DNA from 2 places in the Stenotrophomonas sp. SAU14A_NAIMI4_8 genome. Region 1 is predicted to be linked to the other one. Evidence: predicted binding sites of a transcription regulator. Region 1 holds the regulator's gene; the other holds the start of a gene.
The links. The regulator FliA, encoded in region 1, starts transcription of late flagellar genes. The targets are predictions, from matches to a motif close to TAAAGTTTNNCNNNCNNNGGCCGATAA.
Positions count from the first base shown of each region.

Region 1 (10,391 bases):
CCCCGGGCAACGCCGGCGTGTAGATCCACGCCATGCGTGGATGGGCTTCACCCCAACAGACGCGTCGCATCCAGCAGGATCATCGGCCGTTGGCCAATGCGGGCTACGCCGCGGAACAGGTCGTTGGAAATCTGGCAGATGCGCGCGGTGTCCGGCGGTTCAATCTGCGAATCGGTGAGGTTGGCCACGTCTTCCACGGCCGACACGCGCAGGCCCAGGATCTCGCCGTTTTCTTCCAGCACCACGATGCGCGTCTGCGCGTCGTCCTCGGCGGTGGTAGTGCCCAGGTGCAGGCCCAGGTCCATCACCGGCACCACCTGGCCGCGCAGGTTCATGATGCCCAGCATGGCGGCGGCGGTGCCGCGCAGGGGCAGCAGGGGCACGGGAAGCACCACTTCCTGCACCTTCAGCAGCTCCAGCGCGTAGGCCTGCACGCCGCAGCGCAGGCGCAGCCAGCGCGAGGTACGTTCGCCGGCGCGGCGGGCCTGCGGGTGCGGGCTGCTGGCCGGCTGGTGGGCCTGCGATTGCAGTTCCTGCCAGCTGGACGGGCGGGCGCCTGCCGGGGCATTCACTGCCACGCGCGGCGGCGGCGCCACAGCGGTGCGGGCGACCGGGGCTGCGACGGGCGCGGCGGGCGGAAGAGCCGGCGCCACCGTGGCGGGGGCAGGCACGGCCACCGTTTCACCTTCTGCGGCGGCTTCGAAGGCGGCCTGCAGGGCGGGGCTGTCGATGTGGGCCAGGGCGTGGCTGTTGGCGCTGTCGGTTTCGTAGATCACTTCATCCGGCAGGTCGTCCCAGGTGGGCTCGGGGCCGGTCGGGGCGGCGGCGGGTGCAGGCGCCGCTGCGCTCGCCGGGCGTGGCCCGGCGCTACCGTCGGTGTCTTCGGTTTCGTAAATGACTTCGGCCGGCAGGTCGTCCCAGGTGGGTTCGCGTTCTGGAGCGGCGAGGGCCACGGCGTCGAAGGCGGCCTCCAGCGCTGCGCTGTCGCTCTGCGCGGCGGCTGGAACGTCTTCGGTTTCGTAGATCACTTCGGCCGGCAGGTCGTCCCAGGTCGGTTCAGGGCCGGTCGTTGCGGCGGCGGGTGCAGGCGCCGCTGCGCTCGCCGGGCATGGCCCGGCGCTACCGTCGGTGTTTTCGGTTTCGTAGATCACTTCGGCCGGCAGGTCGTCCCAGGTGGGCTCGCGTTCGGGAGCGGCGACGGCGGGTTCGGGCACCGCTGCGCTCGCCGGGCATGGCCCGGCGCTACCGTCGGTGTCTTGGGTTTCGTAGATCACTTCGGCCGGTAGATCGTCCCACGTGGGCTCGCGTTCGGCGGCCACGGCGACGGCAACCGGCGGCGCCACGATGGCTTCGCCCAGCAGTTCGTCCAGATAGTCGTCCAGCACGCCGGTGGTGCTCATGCCGCCTGCTCCAGTGCGCGCTCGTCTTCGCCCAGGATCCAGTTCAGGGCGCGGCGGTACGCGGCCAGGCCACGGCCGGGGTAGTCTTCGCCCGCGCTGGGCAGGGTCAGGCCGGCGGCGTTGCTGATGCGGGTGTCCAGCGGGATGGCGTCTTCCCAGACGCGGCCGATGTGGCGGTCCTGCATGCTGCGCAGCGATTCGTTGCCCGCGCGGGTGCGGCGGTCGAACAGGGTCGGCAGGATCGAGATCGGCAGCGGGCGGCGGCGCGAGCGCTCGACCATTTCACCGGTGCGCACCATGCCGTCCAGGCCGTGCAGCGCCAGCGGTTCGGCCTGGGTGGGAATGATCAGGCGATCGGCCGCGGCCAGTGCGTTGATCATCAGCAGGCCCAGGGTGGGCGCGCAGTCCAGCAGGATGTAATCGTGCTGGCCCTGGTGGCGGGCCAGGGCGTTCTGCAGGGCCAGGCCCAGGCCGGGCTGGTTGGCGCTGCGGCGTTCCAGCGTGGCCAGCGAGGCCTGCGCGCAGACGTAGTCCAGGCCGTTGATCGGGCTGGGGTGGCTGAGCGTTGCCAGATCGGCCGGCGGTGCGCCGAACAGTTCCAGTACCCCGGCAGGCGCCGGCTCGACCGGCACGCCGAAGGCGCGGGTGAGCGAGGCGTGCGGATCCAGATCGATCAGCAGGACCCGGTGGCCGAGTGCGGCCAGGCCGCGACCGAGGGCGAGGGTGGTGGTGGTCTTGCCGACACCGCCCTTCTGGTTGGCGACTGCCCAGATGCGCATCGGATTACTCCTTCATTGCAGGGGGAACGGCGGCGCCGACATGGCTGCCTGCCGACACCGGCGGCAACTGCACCGGTGCAAGGGGGGAAGGGGAAGGGGTGCGTGCCGTCGCCGCAGCGGCGGTGCTGGCCGCAGGTGCAGCGGCATCGGTCTGGCCAGTGGCGGCGTTCAGGCGCTCACCCAGCGGGTCCACCGCGTGGCTGGTGTCAGCCAGGATGATGACCATCACCCGGCGGTTGCGGTTGCGGCCTTGGGCGCTGTCGTTGGCATCGCGCGGGCGGAACTGGCCGTAGCCGACCATGGCCAGGCGCGAGGGCTGCACGCCCTGGTCGGCGAACAGGTGGACCACGCTGGCGGCGCGACCGGCCGACAGTTCCCAATTGGACGGGAAGGTTGCGGTGGCAATCGGAATATTGTCGGTGTGGCCTTCCACGCGCACGCTGTTGGGCACATCGCGCAGCACCTCGGCCAGGCTGGCCAGGGTCTGCCGCGCATGCACGTCCAGTGCCGCCGAACCGGTGGGGAACAGGATGTCACTGTTGATCTCCACCTCGATCCACAGTTCGGTGCGGCGCACGCTGATCATGCCGCGGTCGATCAGCGGCGACAGTGCGGCGGTCAGGCGGTCGGCGATGCTGTTGAGCTGGCGCTCGGCACGGGCGATCTGTTCCTGGTTGTGCACCGACACCGGCATGCGCATCTGCGAGGCCATCGAAGGCAGCAGGGTGGGGTCGTGCGAAGGCGCCGGCGCGGACGGGCCGATCTTGGTGCCGGACTTGATGACCGAGGGGCTGTCCCAGCCGCCGCCCTGCACCTGCTTGTTGCCCACCTGCACCGGGTTGATGGTGCGCGGAGCGCCGCCGAAGGCATCGGTCAGCGCATCGGCCATGATGCGGTACTTGCCCTCGTTCACCGAGGAAATGGCGTACATCACGACGAAGAACGCCAGCAGCAACGTCATCAGATCGGCATAGGGGATCGCCCATGCTTCATGGTTGGCGTGCTCTTCGTGGTGCTTGCGGCGGGCCATGTCAGTGCAGGAAGCCGGAAAGGTTGGTTTCGATGTTGCGCGGGTTCTCGCCCTGGGCAATCGAGATCAGGCCTTCGATGACCATTTCGCGGTCGCGCGAGTTGTGGGCGATCACGCCCTTCAGCTTGGCCGCGATCGGCAGGAACAGCAGGTTGGCCGAGGCGATGCCGTAGATGGTGGCGGTGAACGCGGCGGCGATGCCGTGGCCCAGCTTGCTGGGGTCGGCCAGGTTCTTCATGACCGCGATCAGCCCAAGCACGGCACCGATGATGCCCAGCGTGGGCGCATAGATGCCCATGGCTTCGAACACCTTGGCGCCGGCCTGGTCCTGGTGCTCCTGGCTGCCCAGTTCGATTTCCAGCATGTGCCGGATCGATTCTGGCTCGACGCCGTCCACCAGCAGCTGCAGGCCCTTGCGCAGGAACGGATCGCGCTGTGCTTCCACCTGCGATTCCAGGCCCAGCAGGCCCTGGCGGCGGGCGATGTTGCTCCATTCCACGATCTGCTGGATCAGTTCGCGACGGTCGCTGTGCGGCGGGCGCACGACCCAGCGCACGATCTTGAAGGCGTGCTTGAACACGGCCGGCGCGGTGTGCAGCAGGATGGCCGCCACGGTACCGACGATCACGATCACGAAGGCAGCCGGCGACCACAGCGAGGCCAGGCCGGCGCCCTTCAGGATGCTGCCGCCGACCAGTGAGGCCAGGGCAAGGAAAAGTCCAATGAGGCTGAGTCTATCCATGGGTCCGGTATCGGCGTGTGTGAATGGGACTTGAGACACCGGTGGCGCGTGTACAGACGGTAGTCACAGTTTTCGGGGTGCCGGGCAGCGCCCGGCCGGGTTCATCTCAGCCCGTCCACGTCCAGGATCAGGGCCATGCGGCCATCGCCGATCAGCGTTGCCCCGGCGTAGCCGCGCAGGCCGCGCAGCGCCTTCGGCAGCGGCTTGATCACCACTTCCTCGCGGCCGCGCACCTGGTCCACCACCAGCCCGAAACGGGCCTCGCCGGCCTGCAGCACCACGATGGTCAGTAGGCTGGAGGCGGCCGGGGTGACATCCAGCCACTGCCGCAGGTCGATCAGTGGCAGGGTGTGCGAGCGGCGGTCGAGCACGGCGCGGCCATCGAACCAGCCCAGCGAGGTGCGCGGTGCATGCAGCACTTCCATCACGCGGGCCAGGGGCAGGGCGTAGACATCCTCGCCGGCCTGCACCAGCAGGGTCGGCAGGATGGCCAGGGTGAGCGGCACGCGGATCAGGAAGCGGCTGCCACGACCCAGTTCGGACTGGATCTGGATCTGCCCGCTCAGTTCGCGGATGCGCGACTGCACCACGTCCATGCCCACGCCGCGGCCGGAAATATCGGTGACCTGCTGCTTGGTGGAGAACCCGGGCAGGAACACCAGGTGCAGGCATTCCTCGCTGCTCAGGCGGGCGGCGGCTTCCGGGTCGATCAGGCCCTTCTCGCGCGCCTTGGCGCGCAGCTTTTCCGGGTCGATGCCGGCGCCGTCGTCCTGCACTTCAATGCTGACGTAGTCGCCTTCCTGCTGTGCCGACAGGCGCACATGGCCCATGCGCGGCTTGCCCTGTGCTTCGCGCAGGTCCGGCATTTCCACGCCATGGTCGATGGCGTTGCGCACCAGGTGCACCAGCGGATCGGCCAGCGCTTCCACCAGGTTGCGGTCCAGCTCGGTTTCGGCGCCGATCAGTTCCAGATCGACTTCCTTCTTCAGCGAACGGGCCACATCGCGGGCCACCTTCGGGAAGCGCGAGAACACCTTGCCGACCGGCTGCATGCGGGTGCGCATGACCGCCGACTGCAGGCGCGCGGTGGCGATATCCAGGGTGGACACGGCACGGTCCAGCTCTTCATCGCGCAGGCGGGTGCGCAGCGTCTTCAGGCGGTTTCGTGACAGCACCAGTTCGCCGATAAGGTTGACGATGGCGTCCAGGCGCTTGGTGTCCACGCGCACGGTGTGTTCGGCCTCGGCCAGCGGCTTGGCCGCGGCGGGCTTGGCCGGCGCAGCGGCAGGGGTCGCCGTCGGGCGCGTCGCCGGCGTGGGGGCCGGCGCTGCAGCCACCGGCTTGCTGCCGGGTGCGGCGCCGCCATGCAGCTGGTCCAGCAACGCTTCGAATTCGTCTTCGCTGATCAGGCCATCGTCGGCCTTCTTCGCCGGGGCCACGGCCGTGGGCGCGCCGCCGCCGTGCAACTGGTCCAGCAGCGCTTCGAACTCATCGTCGGTGATCAGGTCGCTGCCGCCGGCAGCCGGTGCCGCGGCCGCGCTGGCACTGGTCGCGGGTGCGGCGCCGCCATGCACGTCGAACTGGGCGATCAGTTCCGGCGGTGCGTAACCCGGCTCGGTGCCGGATGAAACGGCGTCGAGCATGGACTGCAGGTAATCCAGCGACTGCTGCGCCGCGTCGAAGTGGTGCGATTGCAGCACGGCCTGGCCGGCACGGGCCGAACCCAGTGCTTCTTCGGCGGCGTGGCACAGCTCGACCATGGCGGTGATGCCGAGGAAGCCGGCGCCGCCCTTCAGCGTGTGGTAGCCGCGGAACACGGCATTGAGCTGTTCGCTGTCCTGCGGTGCCTGTTCCAGCGACACCAGCTGTTCGCCCAGGCGATCGAGGATCTCCTGTGCTTCGATGATGAAATCGGCAGTGATGTCGTCGGCAACCGCGCTCATGCTTACAGCCCCAGGTCCGACAACAGATCGTCGGCGTCGTTCTGCGAGACCGCGTGGCGGTCCAGTCCCTTCAGTGCCGGCCCGGCCAGTTCCGGGTCGGTGCGATGCTGTTCCGGCGGCAGGCCGAGCGCGCCGAAGCCTTCGTGCACGCGGCGGACGATGCCGACCACGCGACGGATGATCTGCCCGGTCAGGTCCTGGTAGCTCTGGGTCAGGGCGATCTCGGTCAGGTTGTGGCGGATGCGCTCCAGCTGCACGTCCTGGCCCGGCTGCAGGCCATCGGCGCGCAGCTGTTCGGTCAGGGCGCGGCATTCTTCGGCCAGGTCCAGGGTACGGTGGGTGGCCTGTTCGGTCATGGCCACCACGTGGTCCAGGCGCGCGCAGGCGTCGTCCAGCTCGCCGGCTTCGTCGGGCACGGTCGGCAGCTCGCCCAGGGCCTGGCCCAGTTCGCGGGCCAGCCGCGAAAGGCCGCTCATCATCGGCTGGGTGCGCGCGGCCACCAGACTGTCGATGCGCTGGCGCCAGGCGCTCTCGTCGCCCGCTTCCAGTGCATCCAGTGCTTCCTGCAGGCGCAGGGCCAGGGCGCTCTTGTCGACCGTGGTATCCATCAGGCGCTGGCCGCCAGGCGTTCGAAGATCTTGCCCAGCTTCTCTTCCAGCGTCTGCGCGGTGAACGGCTTGATGATGTAGCCGTTCACCCCGTTCTGTGCCGCTTCGATGATCTGCTCGCGCTTGGCTTCGGCGGTGACCATCAGTACCGGCAGGGTCTTCAGCTTGGCGTCGGCGCGGATGGCCTTGAGCAGTTCGATGCCGGTCATGACGGGCATGTTCCAGTCGGTCACCACGAAATCGAAGGGCTGGCTCTGCAGCAGTGACAACGCAGCATGCCCGTCCTCGGCTTCGGCGGTATTGGTGAAGCCCAGATCGCCCAGCAGGTTCTTGACGATGCGACGCATGGTCGAAAAGTCGTCAACGATCAGGATGCGCATGTTCTTGTTCAAAGCAGAGTTCCTTTGTTGTTCAATTCTCGAGGCCGGCGTCGGCCGCCTCGAAGACTTTCAGTCGGCCACGCAGGCGCAGCACTGCCTGGCCATGGATCTGGCAGACCCGCGATTCGCTCACGCCGAGCACCGCGCCGATCTCTTTCAGGTTCAGTTCCTGCTCGTAGTAGAGCGAGAGCACCAGCTGTTCGCGTTCGGGCAGGTGGCCGATGGCCTTGCCCAGTTCGCGCCCGAATTCGCCGCGCTCCAGCACCTGCTGCGGGGTGGGGCCGCCCTGGGCGATGGTGTCCAGCTCGCCCTGGTCTTCGATGCGCGATTCCAGGCTCAGCACCTGGCCGCGCGAGGCGTCTTCCATCAGGCGCAGGTAGTCGGGCAGTGGCATTTCCATGGCCGCGGCCACTTCGGTGGCGCTGGCGGCACGGCCGCTGCTCTGTTCCAGGCGCCGGATGGTGGCGGCGGCATCGCGGGCGCGGCGGTGCACCGAGCGCGGTACCCAGTCGCCGCGGCGGATCTCGTCGATCATCGAGCCGCGGATGCGGATCGAGGCATAGGTTTCAAACGAAGCGCCCTGGTCGGCGTCGTAGCTACGCGAGGCCTCGATCAAGCCCATCATGCCGGCCTGGATCAGGTCGTCCACTTCCACGCTGGCCGGCAGGCGCGCGGCCAGGTGGTGGGCGATGCGCCGCACCAGGTCCGAGTGCTGCACGATCACGTCGGTGGCCGAGGCGCGCTGCACCTCTTTGTACTGGGCTGCGCCTTTCATGCGGTCACCCCGCGCTGCTTCAGGATGCGTTCCAGGAAGAATTCAACGCCGCCGCGCGGCTCGGTCGGGGCCTGCCAGCGCGCGGTGCGGCGGGCGATCTCGGTGATCGCCAGCGCGGCCGGACTGGACGGGTAGGCCTTCACCACCGGCTGCTGGCGCTGCACCGACAGGCGCAGCCAGTCATCCTGCGGCACGCAGCCCAGGTAGTTCAGCGAGACATCGGCCAGGAACTTCTCGCAGACGCGGGTCAGCTTTTCATACAGCACGCGGCCTTCGTTGGGGTCGCGCACCATGTTGGCCACCACCTGGATGCGGTCCACGCCACGTTCGCGCGACAGCACCTTGATCAGCGCGTAGGCGTCGGTGATCGAGGCCGGCTCATCGCAGACCACCACCACGGTGTCCTGCGCGGCCTGGCAGAAGGTCAGCACGCCGTCGTTGATGCCGGCGGCGGTGTCCACCACCATGATGTCGAGCTCGCGTTCCAGTTCGGAGAACACGTTGACCAGGCCCACGTGCTCTGCCGGGGCCAGTTCGGCCATGTGCCGGCGGCCCGACGCGGCCGGCACCACCAGCACGCCGTTGGGGCCTTCGATGATCACATCGTCCAGCGAGCAGCGGCCGGCCACCAGGTCGGCCAGGGTGAAGGTCGGGTTCAGGCCCAGGATCACGTCGATGTTGGCCAGGCCCAGGTCGGCGTCCAGCAACAGGGTGCGCTTGCCCATGCCCGCCAGCGCCACGGCCAGATTGGCCGACACGTTGGTCTTGCCCACGCCGCCCTTGCCGCCGGTCACCGCAATGGTGCGCACAGGGCCCAGCGGCTCGCTGCGGGTGGCCGTCAGCGGGAAGGTGGTGGTCAGCTTGGCGTACTCACGCGACGGCATGGTTCAACTCCGGGTTGCAGGGCATATCGGCCGCTCGGCGCAAATCTTCAAGGCGAAGTACAAGATTGGCTGCAGATGCACGGTGCAGGTCGTCCGGCACGTCCTGGCCGTCGGTCACCCAGGTGATCGGCAGCTGGTGGTCCACGGCCACCGACAGGGCGTTGCCGAAGCGGCCGGTCTCGTCCAGCTTGCTCAGCACCAGGCCCTGCAGGTTGGCCGCGCCGAAGCGGCGGACCACCTCGTCCATGTCGCCGAAGCTGGTGTTGGCCGGCAGCACCAGCAGGGTGCGCACCTGGCGGGCGGCGCGCAGCCACTGCAGCTGGGCGGCCAGCGCGCGGTCGCGCGGGCCCAGGCCGGCGGTGTCGATCAGCACCAGCTTGTAGTCCTTCAGGCGTTCCAGCAGCTGGTCCAGGTCGGTGCCGCTGTTGGCTTCGTGCACCGCGATGCCGAGCTGGCGGCCGTAGCCGTACAGCTGTTCACGGGCACCCACGCGCAGGGTGTCGGTGGTGACCAGGGCCACATCGCGGGCGGCGTGGCTTTCGGCGAAGCGCGAGGCCAGCTTGGCGATGGTGGTGGTCTTGCCGGCGCCGGTGGGGCCGACCAGGGCGATCACACCGCCTTCTTCCAGCGGATCGACCGGGGCGATCGGCAGCTTGCGCGAGATCAGCCCCAGCATCAGGCCGCGGCCGCGGTGGGCCTCGGTTTCCGCCGGAATCTGCATGGCCACATCGCGGGCCAGGCCGGCATCGAAGCCGTACTCGTCCATCAGGTCCAGCGCCGCACCGCGCACTGCGTTGCCACGCAGGCGTTCGTCGGTGAAGCGGTTCATCTCGCGCTCGATCACCTGGCGCATGCCGGCCACTTCCTGGCGCAGCTGGCGGATCTCGGCGTCATCCTGGGCCACCACGGTCACCACCGGCGCCGGCATCAGCTGCGGGGCGGGCTCGGGCTGCGGCGTGGCTTCGGCTAGTACCGGGATCGGCTGCTCGGCGGTCACCGCCGGCTCGGCGGCGATCACGGCGGCCGTCGGCGCCTCGGCCGTCATCGGCAGCGGCGGCGGCAGGGCGGCAGTGTCCTGCGGCTCGTCGTGCGGCGGATCGATCAGGAAGCGGGCGCGGTTGATCGGGGCCGACGCGGCGGCCTCAGCGGCAGGTGCCGGCGGGGCGACGATGGCCTGGGCGAACGGGGCGAAGATCTGTTCCGGCAGTGCCGGTTCGTTGACGCTGGCGCGGGCCAGGGTGTCGGCGAAGCCGGTGCTGCCGCGGGTCGGCACGATCTCGTCGGCGCTGTCCAGGGTGCGGCCGGTGGCACCGACGGCGGCGCGGGCCAGGGCGGCCACGGCCGAGGTGGTGGCCGCGATCGGTTCCGGCGCCGGGGTGGCGCTGCGGCGGCGGGTGACCGCGGCGATGACGGCATCGGCGGCGGTGCGCGGCTTCGGTGCCGGCGGCGGCGCGACATCGCGGCGCGAGGCATCCAGTGCGCGCTGCACCACGCCTTCGTCGTAATGGGCGGCGGCCACGATTTCGATGCCTTCTTCGATCCGGCGGTTGGACAGGATCACGGCATCGGGCCCGTGTTCCTTGCGCACCAGGTTCATGGCCGAGCGCATGTCGGCGGCGACGAAGCGTTTGATTTTCATGCTGTGATCACGGGTCGAAGACGGCGGATTGGCGGTCGGAGAACGCGGGTGGTCGGTGGTCTGCACGGTTCGGGTTCCCCTTGGAATCTGTCGGTTGCTGCAATTGAAGAGTGGTGTCTGTTTTCTGGCGCTGCGGTGGGCGGCGTCAGCTGATCGTTCCGACCAGCTTCAGGCGCTTGTCCTCCGGCACCTCGCTGTAGGCCAGGACCGA
Region 1 is NZ_CP025999.1:2,097,630-2,108,020, forward strand. Features, by position in the region: gene C1930_RS09675 (chemotaxis protein CheW) at 48-1,400, opposite strand; gene C1930_RS09680 (ParA family protein) at 1,397-2,179, opposite strand; gene motD (flagellar motor protein MotD) at 2,184-3,209, opposite strand; gene C1930_RS09690 (flagellar motor protein) at 3,211-3,951, opposite strand; gene C1930_RS09695 (chemotaxis protein CheA) at 4,053-5,894, opposite strand; gene C1930_RS09700 (protein phosphatase CheZ) at 5,897-6,502, opposite strand; gene cheY (chemotaxis response regulator CheY) at 6,502-6,894, opposite strand; gene C1930_RS09710 (RNA polymerase sigma factor FliA) at 6,914-7,657, opposite strand; gene C1930_RS09715 (P-loop NTPase) at 7,654-8,541, opposite strand; gene flhF (flagellar biosynthesis protein FlhF) at 8,528-10,180, opposite strand; gene flhA (flagellar biosynthesis protein FlhA) at 10,326-10,391, opposite strand, start outside.

Region 2 (10,391 bases), 510 kb from region 1:
AGGTGCAGGACTTCCCGCCGGCGATCCAGCACGCGGTGCAGCTGCTGAGCCGCAACCACAGCGCCGACACCGCTCATTACTATGCAGGCATCGCGGCCAACCCGCTGGCCCTGAAAGTGAAGCTGGCCGATATTGCCGACAATGCCGACGAAACGCGGCTGTCGGCCCTGGATGCGGCCACCGCCGAGCCCCTGCGCGGGAAGTATCGCGCCGCACGGGCGCAGCTGGGGCCGACGGCCGTCTAGGCGCGCCACCGGCCGAACACTGATTTTCCTGAACGCCGCTGCCGTCTGCTGCAGCGCAGCAGTACAATGGCCCGTTCCCCTGCCCCATCGCGCGCCCGCATGAGCCCCAATTCCTCCCTGGCCGCACGGCTGACGCCGCGCCAGCGCACCCTGATCATCATCGCCCTATCGCTGGGCGGCTTTGCCATCGGCACCAGTGAGTTCGCCAGCATGGGCCTGATGCTGGAAATCAGCCGCGGCCTGTCCATCAGCGAAACCCAGGTGGGCCACCTGATCAGTGCCTACGCCATCGGCGTGGTGGTCGGCGCCCCGATCCTGGCCTTCGTCGGCGCCAGCTTCCCGCGGCGCAAGCTGCTGCTGGCGCTGATGGGCTTCTACGCCGTGGGCAACCTGGCCAGCGCCCTGGCGCCCAACTACACCACCATGCTGGTCGCCCGCTTCGTCGCCGGCCTGCCGCACGGCGCCTACTTCGGCGTGGCCATGCTGGTGGCTGCGGCAATCAGCCCGGCCGGCCAGCGCGGCCAGGCCATGTCGCGGGTGCTGTTGGGCCTGTCGATTGCCATCCTGATCGGCAACCCGCTGACCACCTGGCTGGGCCAGCAGGTGAGCTGGCGCACCGCCTTCGCCCTGGTCAGCCTGCTGGCCATCGCCACCGTGGTGATGATTGCCCGCTTCCTGCTGCCCGATCCGGACGAGGTGCGCACCTCGCCCATGCGTGAACTGCGCGCCTTCAACACCACCCAGGTGTGGCTGGCACTGGCGATCGGTGCGGTCGGCTTTGCCGGCATGTTCTGTGTGTTCACCTATCTGGCCCCGACGCTGGTGCAGGTGACCGGCGTGGCCGAATCGTGGATGCCGCTGGCGGTAGGCGTGTTCGGCATTGGCGCGATCATCGGCAATATTGCCGGCGGCTGGCTGGTGGACAAGTTCCACTTCAAGGCCGCCGCCGTGGTGCTGGCCTGGTCGATCGTAATGCTGCTGCTGTACCCGGTTGCAGCGCAGTCGGTGTGGTCCATCGGCCCGATGATCGTGACGGTGGGCACCATGGGCGCACTGGCGGCCGTGCTGCAGACCCGCCTGATGGACGTGGCCGGCGAAGCGCAGACCCTGGCCGCCGCGTCCAACCACGCTGCGTTCAACACGGCCAATGCACTGGGCCCGTGGCTGGGCGGCATGGCCATCAGCGCCGGCTTCAGCCCGGCCACCACCGGTTACGTGGGCGCGGCGACCGCCATCGGCGGCCTGCTGCTGTGGTGCGTATCGGTAATGGTGGACCGCCGCCGCAAGGCCGCCTGAGGCCCTGGACACAGCCCTTGCAGCTGGCAGGGCTGTGTCCAGCAGCTGGATTTGATCTCGCCACCGCATCGGGCTGACGGGGTCATCACAGGTGAAAGTGTGACGATGAATGCACCTTCCCCTGCCCCCCTTCCCCTCATGTCGGACACCGGTCATTTCGCCATTCGCGCCTTCGAGGCCGTCTTCAACATGGCCGGCGGGGTCGAACGCATCACGTCGCTGACGGTGACGTGCAACCATTGCGAAGCCACGACCTCGTCCACCGAAGGCAATCTACTGCACCTGCCGGGCGGCACCCTGTTCCGCTGTGAAGACTGCGGCTGCCATCAGGCCGTGAGCAATGCACGCGTGGCCGACTGGCAGCCGCGCGTGCTCGGCGTATGAACATGGACACGTCACTGACCGGCGCACAGCGACGGATCCTGCAGGCCATTGCCGATGCGGAACAGGTAGACAGCGACGCCGCAACCTGGGCGGTCGCCGCAGGCCTTGCCGTACAGGCCGAGGACGGTGACATCGACCTGACCCCGCGAGGACGCGACGTGCTGCAGGCACATCCGCCGCGCTGAGGCAGCGACGGAGCGGTCATGCGACGTTTCGTGCAGGCCTTCGTGGACGCGGACAGCTTCCCTGCTGCCCTGCCCGGTGACGTGGCCGCAGCACTGGCAACGGGAGATGCGCACTACAACATTGGCAAGGACGGCCACGCCTGGGTCTGGGCGGCCGGCGCCGCCGATGACGCGACCACGACAGTCGTTGCGGAAATGCAGTGGGGCCTGGTGCCGCGCTGGTCGAAACAACCGTCCACGCCCTACACCACCGTCACGGCCCGGCTGGAGCGCGCCCCGCGCAGCCGCATCTTTGCCGATGCCTGGAGCAAGCGGCGCTGCATCGTGCCGATGACGGGCTATTTCAAATGGGACCGGCAACGACGACAGCCCTGGCCCATGTTCGTGCAGCGCCAGGATGGCCTGGCCCTGCTGGCGGCGGGGCTGTGGGAACACTGGCAGGACGAGGCCGGCGACATGCGCGACACGTTTTCGATCCTGACCGATGGCAATCCGTCGATCCCGGCGCCGCTGTCTGCCGATGGGCCGGTGTTTGTGGAACCCGCGGCCGCGGCGGCCTGGCTGCGTGGCGAGCTGACCACCCCGGCGCAACTGCGACGACAGGCGCATACCGCCGTGCTGGAGGCTGCCTATGTCGGCCTGGGTATCCGCGACCCGCAACGCGATGATTACACCCTGCTGGAGCCGGTGAACCCCGATGCGCTGCGTGCCGACAGCGCGCTGCCCGATTGGGATGGCGATGCGCTGGATGACGATGCGTGAGCTACGGGATTGGGGTCAGAGCCCTTTCCGCTGGAAAGGGATCCGACCCCTTGAAAAACACATGGCGTGGATGTGGCTTGCGGCAGAGTGCAGCCATGCAGCACCGCCCCTCCCCTGCCCGCCATGATGCCGTCGCCCTGCAGGCAGGGCTGTTGGGCAGCGTGCTGGGCGTGGGCCTGTTCAAGGCGCTGGCGCTGTCGGGCGTAGTGTCCGGCTCGCTGATGGGCATGGGCCTGTGGCTGCTGGCCTGTGTCCTGCTCGGTGCATGGGCATTGGCCGCAGGCCTCGCTTGCCTGGCCCTGAGCCGACGCGTGTTCGTGCTGATGGTCGCGCTGTCGGCGGTGTTCGTGCTCTGCATTGCTTGATGCGCAGGCGCCTTCGAAAAAAAACCGAACCATTGCGCTAAAGCTTCGGCTTGCAGCGCCGCTACCCTCTTACTGCCTGCCGGGACTCTCTCCTGTGCAGACACGCCCGGCAGTCGGGCTTACGACGACTACCGGACTTCACAAATTGAACACACTGCGCCGCTTCAAGGTAGGCACCCGCCTTACCGCTGGTTTTTCCATCCTGCTGTTGATGATCGCCACCATTCTTGCGATCGCCCTGCACAGCAACTACAAACAGCGGCAACAGTTCGACAACGCGGTGAACGTACGCGTGACCCGCATGGGCGAGCTGTACGACATGCTGATCATCAACAAGGAACTGTTGCTGCTGCGCCGCGATATGCTGCTGCGCCGCGGCCAGGCACTGGACCGCGACCTGGCCATGGTGCAGGCGCAGACCGCGCGCTACGACCAGATCTGGCAGCACTTCACTGCGCGGCCAGCCACCAGCCCGCTGGCACAGACCATGCGTGACAAGGTGGCCGCGCACCAGCAGGCCACACAGGCCGCATTGGCCGAGCTGGACGCACGCATGCGTGCCGGCGATTTCGAGACCGCCGACACCCTGCTGCTGGACAAGGTGGCGCCGGCGGCGGCGCAATGGAACACGGCACTGAGCGAGTTCGCCGATCTGCAGCAGAAGCTGGTAGCGGAAGCTGCGGCGGAGATGCAGTCGCTGGCGGCGCGCACCACCGGTCTGCTGACCCTGTTCGGCGTGGCCAGCCTGGCGCTGGGCGTCCTGGCCGCGTGGCTGATCTCGCGCAGCCTGACCGTGCCGCTGGCACGCGTGCAGGCCTCGATCAATGCGGTGACCCGTGGCGACCTGAGCGTGCGCGCCCAGGATGACAGCCAGGACGAGGTGGGCCAGATGCTGCGCGCCACCGATGGCATGGTGCAGCTGCTGCAGCGCTTTTCCCAGCAGACCCGGCAGATGATCGACAAACATGCCGCCGAGGACATCACCCATCGCATGCCGACCGACTTCCCGGGCGTGTATGGCGAGCTGGCCGAGGGCATGAACACCATGGTATTCGAGCATCTGGACGCCATCGTGGATGCGATCGAGGTGCTGAACGAATACGCCCAGGGCGATCTGCGCCGCGACGCCCGGCGCCTGCCCGGCAGCCGCGCGATGCTGCATGAATCGATGGATGCGGCCAAGGCCAGTCTGCATGCGATCAACCAGGACATCCAACGCCTGGCCCGCGCGGCAGCGGCCGGCGACTTCAGCGCGCGCGGCGATGCCGGTGCCTATCGCCACGACTTCCAGCGCATGGTCGTGGATCTGAACCAGTTGATGGAAACCGCCGATGGCAGCCTGAAGGCCTTGTCGGTGGTGCTGGGCGCGATGGCCGAGGGTGACCTGAGCCGACGCCTGCAGGGCGACTACCAGGGTGTGTTCGCGGCCATGCAGCGCGACACCAACCGCACCGCTGAAAACCTGTCGGGCATCGTGCAACGCATCCAGACGGCGGCAGCGTCCATTGCCAGCGGCTCGGACGAAATCGCCGCCGGCAACGCCGATCTTTCGCGCCGCACCGAGAGCCAGGCGGCCAACCTGGAGGAAACCGCCGCGTCAATGGAAGAGCTGACGTCGACGGTGCGCCAGAACGCCGAGCATGCCCAGCATGCCAATGCCGCATCGCGCAGCGCCGGCGACGCCGTGCAGCGCACCGCCCGCGCGGTGCAGGATGTGGTGCAGGTGATGCAGCAGATCGACGCCTCGTCCCAGCGGATCGGCGAGATGGTGGGCCTGATCGATGGCATCGCCTTCCAGACCAACATCCTGGCCCTGAATGCCGCCGTGGAAGCGGCACGCGCCGGGGAACAGGGGCGCGGTTTCGCCGTGGTGGCCAGCGAGGTGCGTACCCTGGCCCAGCGCGCGGCAGCGTCGGCCAAGGACATCAAGGCGCTGATCGAGACCTCCGGCGAGAACGTGCAGGCCGGCATCGGCATTGCCCGCCAGTCGGAACAGGCCATCGACCAGCTGCGTACCGCCGCTGCCCAGACCGATACGCTGATCCAGCAGATCGCCCAGGCCAGCAGCGAACAGGCATCCGGCATCGAGCAGGTGAACCAGACCATCGCGCAGATGGACGAGGCCACCCAGCAGAATGCCGCGCTGGTGGAAGAAGCCAGTGCATCGGCGCGCGCCATGGCCGAGCAGGCCAGTGCGCTGGACCAGGCCGCAGCGACGTTCAAGATCGCAGCCGCTGGCGCACCGCACGCGACGTTGCAGCGCGCAGCGTAAGCACATGCCCTGCCCTGCCCAGCTGAAGGATTCAGTGGGCAGGATCGCAGGGGCGCACCGTGCAAGCCGACGCCACACCGCCTTCGCGCCGCCTGCGGCATGCTGGCGGTGTAGCGCCCCGACCGCCGTAACGATGTCCCGTACATGCCTGCCAGCCGTGATGAAGAACGAATGTCCACCCTCGCCGGCCTCAATGCGCTGGGCGAGATCAGTGGCGCCTCGCTGGACAGCCTGACCGAGCTGGCCACGCACACCTTCAACGTGCCGGTGGCGTTTGTTTCGCTGCTGCAGATCGACCGCCAGCGGCTGGTCTCCCGCCGTGGCCTGGCCATGTCGCAGACCCATATCCGCGATTCCATCTGCGCCAGCACGATTGGTTCAGCCGAAACGCTGGTGATCGACGATCTGCTGCAGCACCCGCGGCATGCCAGCAATCCGCTGGTGGCCGGCGAGCCGCACCTGCGTTTCTACGCCGGGGCGCCCCTGGTGGCGCGCAACGGCGTGGCCATCGGCGCGTTCTGCGTGATGGACGATGCACCGCGCACGCTGTCCGAGGCCGAGCGGCGGCAGTTGGAAACGCTGGCCCGGGCGGCCATGAACGAACTGGAGCTGCGCGCAATGAGCGGGCGCAGCGACCCGGTGAGCGGCCTGCCTGATCGCCAGCAGTTCATGCTGGACCACGATGCACTGGCCGAACGCGAGCCGGGAACCTTCATGCATGCGGTGCTGGTGGACGTGTTCGATACCGCCATTTCCACCGAGGCGGGACAGGTGCTGGGCATGGCGCCGCTGGAAACGCTGATTCGGCGCACCGGCGTGCGCCTGAAGGTGGCACTGGACGGGCTGGCCCAGGTCTACCATGTGGGCGTGGCGCGCTTCGCCTTCGTGCTGGAGCTGGAGCAGGCCAGTGCGGTGGAAGCCCTGCTGGCCGAACTGCAGGCACGGGTGACCCGGCCGATGATGGCCGCCGAAGTGCCGATGTCACCCGGCTTCCACGCCGGCGTTTGCGAGCTGACCCTGGGCCAGCACAGCGCGGGAGAAGTGATCCGCCGCCTGCTGGTCGGGCTGAGCGCGGCGGTGTCCGCCCGCGCCCCTTTCCGCTGGTACTCGCAAGGCCACGATGCCAGTACCCGCCGCGGCTACCGGCTGGCCACCGACGGGCGCACGGCGCTGCAGCAGGACGAGTTCCATCTGGTCTACCAGCCCCGCTTCCGCGCCCGCGACCTGCAGCCCGTCGCGGCCGAAGTGCTGATCCGCTGGAACCACCCGCAGCTGGGACCGGTCAGCCCGGCCGAGTTCATTCCGGTGTTCGAACGCACCGCATTGATGCACGGCATTACCGACTGGGTGGTGGACCGTGCACTGGACCAGCTTGCACGCTGGCACGCCGATGGCCTGCTGCTGAACCTGTCGATCAACTACTCGGCCCGCGACATGGCCCGCGAAGGCGCGGCCGAGCGCTTGATCGCCGGGATTGACCGGCGCGGCCTGGCCTGCACGCAGGTCGAGGTGGAGATCACGGAAAGCCAATGGCTGCGTGCCGATTCGCAGCAGGGCGTACAACTGAAGCGGATGGCCGATGCGGGCATCCGCGTGGCGGTGGACGACTTCGGCAGCGGCTACAGCAACTTTGGTTACCTGACCGAACTGCCGATCAGCACGCTGAAGCTGGACAAGTCGCTGATCGATCGCCTGTGCCTGGACAACCGGTCCAGCGTGAAGGTGGAAGCGATCATCGGCCTGGCCCATCGCCTGGGCTACAGCGTGGTGGCCGAAGGCGCCGAGAGTGCCGACCAGGTCAGCCGCCTGCGCGCACTGGGCTGCGATGAGATCCAGGGATTTGCCCTGGCCCGGCCGATGGATCCGGATCAGCTGTTCACCGGCCACAGCCGTCCGCTGCTGGGTGCCCACCTGGCCGGTTGAACCACTGGCGCGCGCCGCGCGTCGCTATACTGCTCCTGCCCAGACGCGATGCCGGATTGCCTGCGATGCCCTCACGAATCGACTTCCGCACCTCGCTGGACCTCGCCTGCCAGTTGACTGGCATGCGCGTGGCGCTGGTGGGCGAAATAACCGATGCGCACTGGCGGGCCGTGCAGAGCGTTGACCGCGCCGGCCTGGGCATCAGCAACGGCATGGTGCTGGACATCAACAAGACCTTCTGCAGGGACGTGAAGGCCCAGCAGTGCCCGGTCTGGTTTGCCGACGCACACGCCCACCCGGATTTCCAGCACAGCCCGGTACCCGGCCTGTATGGTTTCCGCAGCTATATCTCCGTGCCGATCACCCTGGCTGACGGCAGCATCTTCGGTACGCTCTGCACGCTCGATCCGCTGCCTCGGCCGGTGGACGAGAGCCATGTGGCGGCGCTGACGATGCTGGCGCGGCTGGTGGCCGCGCAGATCGATGCCGTGCACAGCCACGACGCCGATGCGGAACTGATCGATGGCCTGAAGCGTGATGGGACCAGCCGCGACGCGCAGTTGGCCGAATCCGAGCACAACAACGCCGAGCTGCTGCGGGTGGGCAAGGAGCGCGAGGAGTTCATCGCGGTGCTGGCCCACGATCTGCGCAACCCCGTGCAGGCCATCCGTGCCGGCGCCGACCTGCTTTCGCTGGGCGCGCTGAGCGTGGCGCAGCAGAAGGTGCTGGAGCACATCAACGACAGCACCGACCGCATTGCCGAGCTGATCGATGTGACCCTGGATTTCGCCCGGGGCCGGCTGGGCACCGGCATTGCCCTGAAGCTGGAAGACTGGTCCGATCTTTCCGGGGTACTGGCCGTGGCCTGCCGCGAGGCCATGCGTGCCTATCCGCAGCGCCGTTGCGAGGTGGATCTGCAGTTGCCGCCGGTGTTCCGCTGCGACGGTGCGCGCCTGTGCCAGCTGCTGGCCAACCTGGTCATCAACGCCGCCGTGCATGGCACCGCCGGGGAACCCATTCGCGTGACCGGCCGCAGCGAGGGAGACGGCCTGTGCATCGAGGTGGCCAACGCCGGGGTGATCCCGCAGGCGCAGCTGGCGGCGTTGTTCGAGCCGTTCTCGCGCCCGCAGGAGAAGCGCCTGGATTCCGGCCTCGGCCTGGGGCTGTATATCGCCTCGCAGATCGCCAAGGCCCATGGCGGCACCCTGTCGGTGGCCAGCGCCAGCGATTCGGGCACGGTACTGACCCTGCGCCTCTGAAACGAAACGGCATTGCCCGAACGGGGGATGCGTGTCGAAGTGTTGCAAATGCTAATATTTCTCATTTGCAGCCACCCCCACACTGCCCATGCCCGTCAATTTGCCCCGCCGCCGCGCCCTGTGCGCCGCGCTCGCCCTGCCCTTGGCTATTGCCGCACACACTACCCACGCCGCCGATAGCCCGCCTTCCAGCGTCCAGGACCTGGACAAGGTAGAGGTGCGCGGCCGCGCACAGACCCTGTACCGGGCCGACGACGCCGCCGTCGGCACCCGCACCGACACGCCCCTGGCCCTGGTGCCGCAGTCGATCCAGGTGCTGCCGCGCGAACTGATCGATGACCAGGCCGCCCGCCAGGTGACTGATCTGTACCGCAGCATCAGCGGCATCAGTTTCTTCAGCTACGCCGGCGTGACCCTGCGCGGCTTCCGCCAGGAAAACGTGCTGTACGACGGCCTGCGCGGCGATCCCTACGCCGGCTTTTCGGTGCCGCAGCTGTTCAACATCGAACGGGTGGAAGTACTGAAGGGCCCGGCCGGCGCGCTGTACGGCGGCGGCGATGCCGGCGGCGTGATCAACTACGTGACCCGCAAGCCCAAGGCCAGCGCCGAGCGCCGCATCGAGCTGCAGGTCGGCAACGAGGACTTCCGCGCCGCCTCGATCGAAGGCACCGGCCCGTTGAACCGCAGCGGCAGCGTGCGCTACCGCGCGGGCCTCTATGGCGATACCGAATCGGGCGTGCGCTGGAACACCGACAGTGAAAGCGTGATTGGCGATGCCTCGCTGGCCTTCGACGTGGGCGACAGCGGCGAGCTGGTGCTGCAGTTCACCGATATCACCCAGAACCTGGGCGGCAACCGCCTGCGCGGCGTGCCAGTGGACGACAACGGCACCTTCCTGACCGACCGCCGCTGGAACCACAACGAAGCGAGCGATTTCCTGGACATGCGTGCCAAGGTGGCGCTGGCGCAGTACCGCTTCGCCCCCACTGACGCGCTGGACGTGGACGTGGCGGCGCGCTGGTTCAAGAACAGCGAACACCAGATGTACCACGAGCCGATGGGGCTGATCGACCGTGACGGCGACGGCGTGGCCGAGTGGATGACCCGCCAGCTGCGCAACCAGATCCGCGACAACGACGCGGTGACCGCCAACGCCAATGCGGTGTGGCGCACCCGCACCGGCGGCATCGAGCACAAGGTGCTGTTCGGCGCTGATGTGTACCAGACCGATGCGGACTTCACCGCGCAGACCGCCAACAGCGCCGACCTGGCCCGTGGCGCAGGCCCGGTGCAGGGCATCGACTTGTTCAACCCGGTGTACGGCGCCAGCACCTGGCATGACTACAACCTGGCCGCCCTGCCCTGGCGCAGCACGTCCACCCGCAGCCAGCGCTACGGCGGCTACCTGCAGGACGAGCTGACCCTGACCCCGCGCTGGCACGTGCTGGCCGGCCTGCGCTGGGACGGCTTCAAGGACGAAGACCGCATCGCCCACAGCAGCGTGGATGGCAACGACATCAGCTGGCGCCTCGGCAGCACCTTCATCGTGCGCGACGGCCTGAACCTGTACGCCAACGTGGCCAGTGGTTTCGTGCCGCAGACCGCGGCGAACCAGAATTCAGCCGCCGGCGGTCCGTTCGATGCCGAGCGCAGCAAGCAGTGGGAGGTGGGCATGAAATCGCTGCTGGCCGACCGGGTAA
Region 2 is NZ_CP025999.1:2,610,782-2,621,172, forward strand. Features, by position in the region: gene C1930_RS12065 (HD domain-containing protein) at 1-245, shown strand, start outside; gene C1930_RS12070 (MFS transporter) at 345-1,541, shown strand; gene C1930_RS12075 (hypothetical protein) at 1,647-1,925, shown strand; gene C1930_RS12080 (hypothetical protein) at 1,922-2,110, shown strand; gene C1930_RS12085 (SOS response-associated peptidase family protein) at 2,129-2,872, shown strand; gene C1930_RS12090 (hypothetical protein) at 2,968-3,237, shown strand; gene C1930_RS12095 (methyl-accepting chemotaxis protein) at 3,383-5,509, shown strand; gene C1930_RS12100 (EAL domain-containing protein) at 5,681-7,432, shown strand; gene C1930_RS12105 (GAF domain-containing sensor histidine kinase) at 7,498-8,691, shown strand; gene C1930_RS12110 (TonB-dependent siderophore receptor) at 8,780-10,391, shown strand, end outside.
Region 2: a site for FliA is predicted at 3,276-3,302, ahead of C1930_RS12095 (methyl-accepting chemotaxis protein). Genes of this name have one in related genera too.